DNA from 2 places in the uncultured Mycobacterium sp. genome. Region 2 is predicted to be linked to the other one. Evidence: riboswitches for the same ligand, from Rfam matches in the RefSeq annotation. Region 2 holds a riboswitch; the other holds the start of a gene.

Region 1 (4,192 bases), on a different contig from region 2:
ACCTCGCGTGTTCCACAGCTGCCGGTGGGACCACACCGTGCCGCTGGCCGGCGCGCGGCTGGGCGTGGTAGGCACCGGCTCGTCGGCGGTGCAGATCGTCGGCGCCGTCACCGACACCGTGGGCGAGCTGCGCCTGTTCCAGCGCACCCCGCAATGGATCCTGCCGGTGCAAAATCCGCCCATCGACGAGGCGGACCGGGCCCGCTACCGCGCCAACCCGTCGCTGCTGACCAAGCTGCGCGCCGAACTGAACGCCGGGTTTGTCCAAAGTTTCGCCAACGCGGTCGTCGACGCGGACTCCCCCGCGCTGATGCAGCTGCAACAGGCCGCCTGCGCCAACCTCGAGGACAACGTGGCCGATCCCGTGCTGCGGGAGAAGCTGCGACCGGACTACCGGGCCGGCTGTAAGCGGTTGATCATCTCGCCAAATTTCTACCAGGCCATTCAGCGGCCCAACGCCCGCCTGGTCACCGAGCCGATCGCCTGGGTGGAGCCGGAGGGTGTCCGGACCGTCGGCGGTGAACTGCACCGGCTTGACGTGCTGGTGCTGGCCACCGGGTTTCGGGTGGATCGCTTCCTGCGTCCGATCGAGGTGGTGGGCCGCGACGGGGTGCGCCTCGACGACGTGTGGGCGCAGCGGCCGTTCGCCTACTTGTCGGTGTCGGTTCCGGGCTTTCCCAACCTGTTCATGCTCAACGGGCCTAACGGGCCGGTTGGCAATTTCTCGCTGATCGACGTGGCCGAGGCGCAGTTCGCCTACGTCATGCAGCTCATCGAGGTACTGGCCGACGGCCAATACCGTGCGATCAGCGCCAGCTGCGAGGTCACGACCCGCTTCGAGGCCGCGCGAGCGGAGGCGGCCGAGAAGACGGTGTGGGTGACTGGTTGCCGAAGCTGGTATCTGGACGACCGCGGGTTGCCGGCTGTGTGGCCGTGGAGTTTCACCAGGTTCCGGGACGTCATGACCCGTCCTGACCTGGGAGATTACGACCTTGTGTAAGGCCTGTTCAGGTGTCGTTAACGTAAAGAAACCGTCAATTCACTGACACGCTGGCTGGGATTAAATTGACCTGATCAAGTTATTCCTGCATTATCGGATGCGCAAGCACCTCGTTAGGTGAGGCGGCTACACGGACATAGGCCACTGACCCTGAACGTCGAGAGACGCCCCGGGTCAGGACAGCTCTTCCCGGCTTAAGGGTTGAGCCCAAGTGGCTTCCGGGATACCGGACACGCCGTGTGGTGTCGAAGCTCTAGCGAGAGGGGTGCGGTCACCGACATTCGTCGGGTCTGTACTCCTGCAGTGCACGTGGATTGTGCGGATATCCGCACCTGGCGTTGCTGTGAGGAGGTGAGGGACGAATGAGTTCCAGTGAGAGTCCGGACCGATATCCGGGTCCTGTTTCGTCCCGATCCGGTCTCCGGCACGCCGCCTCCAGCTGAAATCGGCTCGACTGCGCGCGTTGCCCAAGAGCAGGGAACTGCTCGGAACCAGCGGGACGGAACATCAAGTCCCAACAAAAACCGCTTGATTTCCGTCTAGGAGGCAACCATGACCGCTGTTCTGTACGACGACGTGGTGACCGCACCGGGCCCCCGGCTGACGGCAGCGCCGAAGCTGACCGTGGCGCGTGCGCCGAAGGACACCGCACCGAAGAAGGTTTCGCGGGACGTCAAGGCTGACCCCTTCGGCCAGGGAGACCCGTTGGTCACCGGGGCTGCTCGCTTGCTGAGCATTCCGCTGCGTCACCTGTACGCGGCACTGTGGCGAGTGGGACTGCTCGAGGTGGGGTAGTCCGATGACTGCCGAGCGTTCCTCCTCCCCAGGCCGCTAGTTGCCAGGTCGCTGACTCTTTGGTCGAGCGCCTGGCAACTTGCATTTTCGCTTCATTGTGTTTGAGCAGCTAGGACGCGACGCGCCGGTCATCATTGGTTGCCTCCATGATCGGCGTGTCGCATTCTAGGCAGAGGAACTATGTATCAGCGCGGTAAGGCCTTGCCGGTAAGCGGCGAGGCTGTGGCGCCAGGCGACGTCGATCGCTCCGCCGCTGTCGACATCGATCTCAGCGCCGACATGCACATAGGGTGCCGGCGGTACGTGCGGCACGATATCGAGGAAGTTGACCAGCCGAAAGCAGCTTTCGATGGTGGCGTTGAAAGCGGCCGCGAAGTCATTGAACCCGACCCGCGGCCCGGCGAAGGTGATGAGTCGCGGCTCGATGGTGTTTGGCGGCATGTTGCGGAAGATGTCCGGGGCGGCGAGCACGCTCAGCGCGGCGCCCAGGCTGTGTCCGGTGATCAGGATCTGGTCACAATCGGCGGTTGCGGTCGCTAAATTCGCGGCGATGCTGTCGCAGACGAGCTCGTAGACGTCTAAGAAGCCGGCTGCCACTTGTCCGAACCCGGCGACCGGAGCATATGCGGTGGGGACCGCGTCGAAGTCGGCGAGCCAGTCGGCCAAATCCGCGCTGCCGCGAAACGACACGAATGCGGTGTGAGTGGCCGCGTTGTGGCCCATCAGACCAAAGATGGTGGTGTCCTTCGTCATTGCCACCACCTCGGGATGGGGGTCGGTCGTCGCGGTGAGTAATGCACCGTCGGCTCGGATCAGTGCCGTCTGCACGAACCCGGTCGGCAGAGCAGGGGGACTGCCGTCCATCACGGTGTAGGCGGCCACCGACAACGGCAGAGCCACGTCGCGAGCCAATACTGCGTCGAACGCCACGCGCCGCAGTGTAAGAGGTGGCCCGCTGCAATCGCCGGAACTCGCCTGGTTTTCGCAGTAGCGTTGAATACCACCATGGCGACCGATCTGACGCTCTATCTCGCCGACGAGCCAGGTGAGCTGGCCCGGGTCGGCGACGTGCTCGGTAAGGCGGGCGTCAACATCGCCGGCCTGTGCGCATTGAGCAGCGGCGGCGGGCAGTCCGAGGTGCACATCTTGGTCCACGACGCCACGCCCGCGTTTGAAGCGTTGCACGACGCCGGAATCAAGATCGTCGAGGAGCAGGAAGTCATCGTTCTCGACATACAAGACCGTCCGGGCGCGCTTGCCGAGGCGATTCACAAGCTCGGCACCGCGAAGGTCAACTTGGAAACGGCCTACCTGGCCACCCATACCCGCTTGGTGCTCGGCGCGGACAACCTGGCCGACGCGAAGGCTGCACTGGGCTGAATACCGATTTGGCGCCGCCCGTAGAATTAGCCCAACGGCATCGATCCGGCTATCACCGGGGAGCCTTCGGAAGAACAGCCAACCAGGCTCAGTAGAACCGAACGGGTAGGCCCGTCACAGCCGTTATTGAGCGGTCGCGCATCAGCGCGGCAAGCGGGGTGGTACCGCGGTGCTCGCGCATCATGCGCGGCGTCGTCCCCGGGCCTGACAATGGCACAGGAGACGACGCAGTGACCGATCACAGCTATCCGAAACCGGGGGCACCCGACTTCCCGGCGGCCGAGCTTGAGGTCCTCGACTACTGGGCGCGCGACGACACCTTCCGCGCCAGCATTGCGCGCCGCGCCGACGCTCGCGAATACGTGTTCTACGACGGCCCGCCCTTCGCCAACGGCCTGCCGCATTACGGGCATTTGCTCACCGGCTACGTCAAAGACATCGTGCCGCGGTATCGCACCATGCGCGGCTACAAGGTGGAGCGCCGCTTCGGGTGGGACACCCACGGGTTGCCCGCCGAACTCGAGGTCGAACGCCAGCTCGGCATCACCGACAAGTCGCAGATCGACGCGATGGGAATCGCCGCGTTCAACGAGGCCTGTCGTGAATCGGTGTTGCGCTACACCGACGAATGGCAGGCCTACGTCACCCGCCAGGCCCGGTGGGTGGATTTCGACAACGACTACAAGACGCTCGATCTGCCGTACATGGAGTCGGTGATCTGGGCGTTCAAGCAGCTGTGGGACCAGGGTCTGGTTTACGAGGGCTACCGGGTGCTGCCGTATTGCTGGCGTGACGAAACACCGTTGTCCAACCACGAGTTGCGGATGGACGACGACGTCTACCAGAGCCGGCAGGACCCCGCGATCACGGTCGGATTCCGGGTCCCCACCGGGCAATTAGCGGGCGCGTACCTGCTGGTGTGGACCACGACGCCGTGGACCTTGCCGTCCAACCAGGCGGTGGCCGTCCACCCCGACGTGGCCTATGTGCAGGTGCGGGCGGGGGAGCGGCGCTATG
Region 2 (4,192 bases):
GATCGCGCCCGAGCAGTTGCGGTGGCTGGCCGACCAGCTGGCCAACCCCGCTCCCTTCGGCACCATCCTCGCCATGCATCACCCGCCGATCCCCTGCGTGCAGGACCTCGCCGTCATGGTGGAACTGCGCGACCAGGCAGCGTTGGCCGCCGTGCTACGCGGCACCGATGTGCGCAGCATCCTGGCCGGGCACCTGCACTACTCCAGCGCAGCCACTTTCGCCGGCATCCCCGTGTCGGTGGCATCGGCGAGCTGTTACACGCAAGATCTGTTGACCCCGGGAACCCGTGGGCGCGACGGCGCACAGGCATTCAATCTGGTGCACTGCTACCCAGACACGGTAGTGCACACCGTCATTCCGCTGGCCTCCGGGCCCACCGTGGGGCGGTTCGTCCCGCCGGGAACCGTGCAGCGTGAACTTAGCGACGCTGCGGTGAGCATCCTGCCGGCGACCCGAATACCGCGCATCCCACCACAATTGGCGGACCGCAGGTGATTCCCAGCGGACGGCGACTAACGCACCGACCCGCGCGGTTCTCTCACTCGTCGGCAACCACTCGTTCCCACGGTGCCGGCACCGGGAAGTAGCTTTCGAGGAACTCGCCAACCACCCGGGCTCGCTCCTCGGCGCTCACCTCGGGGAAGCTGCCGTCATTGAGGCAGAAGAAGTCGAACTTGCGCTTCTTCAGCAGCTTCGGCAGTTTCGCCAGCCCCGAGCGCAGGGTGGTGTCCACGTAGAGCACCTTCGCCGCCTCGTTTTGTACCGCGCGCCCGGTCATCAACGCGTAGTAGTGGTACAGCGAGTTGGTCACCGAGATGTCGGTGCTGGACCGGAAGCGGCTCGCCTGGGTGCGGGCGAAGTCTTGCCGGAACTCGCGCTCGAGCTCGACCAGTACACTCTTGCGCAACGGGGCAGCGGTGTGCTCCAGGTGGCGGGTGATGATCTTTCCGAACTTCTCCCACAGCAGTTGCCGGTTGACCCGTGCGGCGTTCTCGAAGCCGCTGCGCTCGGGGTGGTTGGCGCCCAGCCCGATTCGGGTGCCTGCTTCGATGAACTTGGTGACCCCGCCGGGGGAAAAGAACATCGCCGGCGACAGCGGCCGCCCGAAGAACATGTCGTCGTTGGAGTACAGGAAATGTTCGGCCAGTCCAGGGATGTGGTGCAGTTGGGTCTCGACCGCGTGGCTGTTGTACACCGGCAGCGCAGAAAGGTCGGTGAAGTGCTCCGCGGCACGCACGATCGTGATCTTCGGGTGCGGGGCCAGCCACTGCGGCACCGGCGAGTCGGTCGCGATGAAGATGCGACGCACCCACGGCGCGAAGGCGTGCACCGACCGCAGGGCGTACTTGAGCTCGTCGATGTGGCGGATCCGCGCGTCGGCGTCGTCGCCTTCCCCGACAAGGTGATTCGCCATCGCCGCTGCCCGGCGCGCCCGGAACTCCGGGTCGTTGCCGTCCACCCAGGAGAACACCATGTCGATGTCGAAGGTGATGTCCCCGGCGTGCGGGGTGAACATTCCAGCGATCGTCGGCCATGTCCGACCGTGCAGTTCAACCGTGGTGTATTCAACCTCGTTGAGCGCCAAGGTCTTGCGGGTCAGCGAGTTTTCGATCGGGCATATTGCCTGCTGCCCGTCGAACACCCAGAACTGCAGCTCCACGCCGGCCGAAGCGCCGTAACGCATGCCGGAGCGCGGACATTCGCGCCGACGGAATATCCGCAGCAGCCGCGGGTCCGGTGCCACCGACAGCAGCCCGTCGCCGAGATACACAGAGCGGCGACCAGTTCCGTCGAGAACCTTGGCGCGCAGCGGCGCGTCCAGGCAGGCCGCCATCAGGGCGTCGGCCACCCGGCCGCGCAGGGCAATGTCGACGACGAGCGCGGGGCGGCCGTCCGCACCGCGGATGAGCAAGAACGGAATACCGGCGCGCTCCAGCTCGCCGCGGAGGTACAGCAGATCCTGCTGCATAGCCTCATACGGAGTCAGGCGCAGCCCATCTGCTGAACCGACGACGTGGATGTCGATCGTGCTGGTCATGGGAACACCTGTCTTCCGTACTCGATGTCGGTCAAAACATGCACACAGAGGGGCACCGCAGATGCGGTCGAGCGGCGACATTGCCCTCACACGTTGAGCTTTGGCACTGGCCGACGTATGCCCGCACATCCGGGAAAGCCACTTGGGACCACCCCTTAAGCCGGGGAGATCTGTCCTGATCTTGGGCGTCTCTCGACGTCGTCAGATCAGTGGCCTATGTTCGTCCAGGAGCCTCGCCTAACGAGGTGCTTCCGCAAGGTAGCACCGATTTGCGCGTTCGGCAACACTGTCTGCGATGCCGCTAAAGCCGTTGGTGTTGTTCAGCTCCCGCGTCTGGGGCGAACCGGTCATCGCAGCCGCGCGGCCAGCCGTAACCGCACGGCCATCAGGATGACGCCGAGCGCGTTTCCGCCGGGGATGTCGCAGTGCTCGTCACACCGGCACGAGCCCCAAACCTGGTCATGCCACGTATTTCCTTCCACCAGCAGCACGCCGTAGGTGTCCCGTAGCCGGCGAGCCAGATCCGGATTGTTATCGAACTTGGCGCTGACCACCTCTTCCATCGCCGCGAATTTGCCACCGGCTTCCCAGCCCTCAACCAGCGGCGCGGCACGCCCGATCTGCTTAGCCCGTGCCGGATCATCGGCGTCGCGGATGGCCGCCACCGCGCCCGGGTCACGTGTCTTCGCGGCGGCGAAGGCATGTTCGCTGGTCGGATACAGCCAACCCCGATGGGGCGTGGGCGCGGGTGCGAAGTTCGACAAGAACAGGTATTGCCCCGCGAAGGAGTCGATCACCGGGATATGCAGCGCGCTCATCAGGCGACCTCCGCAGCTTGCAATCCTGTCCTGTGGGCCAAGCTACGCGACCCGCCGAACGCGCGTCACGCCAAATGCGCGACGTTCAATCGGTGGCCTATTTCGACGACTTGCCCTTACCCGAGCCGGAGGGTTTGGGCAACAGCGCTTCTAGTGCCGCGCCGGTGATCCGCCGAAACGCCCGCCGCGGCCGGTTCTGGTCGAGAATCGCGACTTCCAGGCTCGACACACCCAGGGCCGGCTGGTCGCCGGAGCCATTGCCGCTGCCCGCCCGCAGCGCCTCGACGGCGATCCGCACCGCGTCGGCCAAGTCCGCGTTTTCGGTGTAGGACTCCTTGAGCGCGTTGGCGATCGGCTCGGTGGTGCCCCCCATGACGACGTAATGCGGCTCGTCGTTGATTGACCCGTCGTAGGTGATCCGGTACAGCTCAGGGGGTCTGGATTCGCCGTAGTGCGCTACCTCGGCCACGCACAGCTCGACCTCGTAGGGCTTGGCCTGTTCGGTGAAGATGGTGCCCAGGGTCTGCGCGTAGACGTTGGCCAGCTGCCGGCCGGTGACGTCGCGGCGGTCATAGGCATAGCCGCGGGTGTCGGCGAACTGGATGCCACCGCGGCGCAGGTTGCCCAATTCGTTCAACTTGCCGGCCGCCGCTAAGCCGACCCGGTCGTAGAGCTCGCTGATCTTCTGCAGCGAGCGCGACGGATTTTCGGCGACGAACAACACTCCGCCGGCGTAGGCCAACGCGACCACGCTGCGGCCACGCGCGATGCCCTTGCGCGCGAGCTCGCTGCGCTCGCGCATCGCCTGCTCGGGCGAAATGAAATACGGGAAGCTCACTTCTCACCCGCTTGCGCGTCCGGGCCGAAAGTGTCAGCGCGCGAACGGCTTTCGATGACCTCGCGGGCCAGCTCGGCGATGCGCTGGTCAGGCACGTCGACGGCGCCTTCTGGTCCGATGCTGACTGCCGTGGGGAAGATGCCGCGAACCAGGTCCGGTCCGCCGGTGGCGGAGTCGTCGTCTGCGGCGTCGTAGAGCGCCTCCACGGCCACCCGCAGCGCCGAATCGGCGTCGGTGACCTGCGAGTAGAGCTTTTTCATCGACGACTTGGCGAAGATTGATCCCGAGCCCACCGCTTGGTAGCCCTCTTCTTCGATGTTCCAGCCTCCTGCGGCGTCGAACGAGACGATGCGGCCCGCTTTCTGCGGATCAGGATCGTCGATGTCCAAGCCAGCCAACAGCGGCAGCGCGACCAGCCCCTGCATGGCGGCCCCGAGGTTGCCGCGGACCATGATCGCCAGCCGGTTGACTTTACCGGCGAATGTCAGCGGCACGCC

Evidence for each region. Region 2 has a riboswitch for magnesium ahead of ACFE99_RS07280 (stealth family protein). Riboswitches for the same ligand answer to the same signal wherever they lie in the genome.
Region 1: it holds a riboswitch for magnesium, as region 2 does, so the genes downstream of both, ACFE99_RS10525 (Rv1535 family protein) here and ACFE99_RS07280 (stealth family protein) in region 2, are expected to answer to the same signal.

The regions. Positions count from the first base shown of each region.
Region 1 covers NZ_CAXUCH010000063.1:16,596-20,787, reverse strand. The annotation lists partial or broken gene ACFE99_RS10530 (flavin-containing monooxygenase) at 1-1,000, shown strand, start outside; M-box (ykoK) riboswitch at 1,103-1,272, shown strand; gene ACFE99_RS10525 (Rv1535 family protein) at 1,553-1,795, shown strand; gene ACFE99_RS10520 (lipase family protein) at 1,961-2,725, opposite strand; gene ACFE99_RS10515 (amino acid-binding protein) at 2,801-3,175, shown strand; gene ileS (isoleucine--tRNA ligase) at 3,406-4,192, shown strand, end outside.
Region 2 covers NZ_CAXUCH010000036.1:20,298-24,489, reverse strand. The annotation lists gene ACFE99_RS07285 (phosphodiesterase) at 1-496, shown strand, start outside; gene ACFE99_RS07280 (stealth family protein) at 540-2,039, opposite strand; M-box (ykoK) riboswitch at 2,118-2,291, opposite strand; gene ACFE99_RS07275 (NADAR family protein) at 2,387-2,857, opposite strand; gene prcA (proteasome subunit alpha) at 2,955-3,695, opposite strand; gene prcB (proteasome subunit beta) at 3,692-4,192, opposite strand, start outside.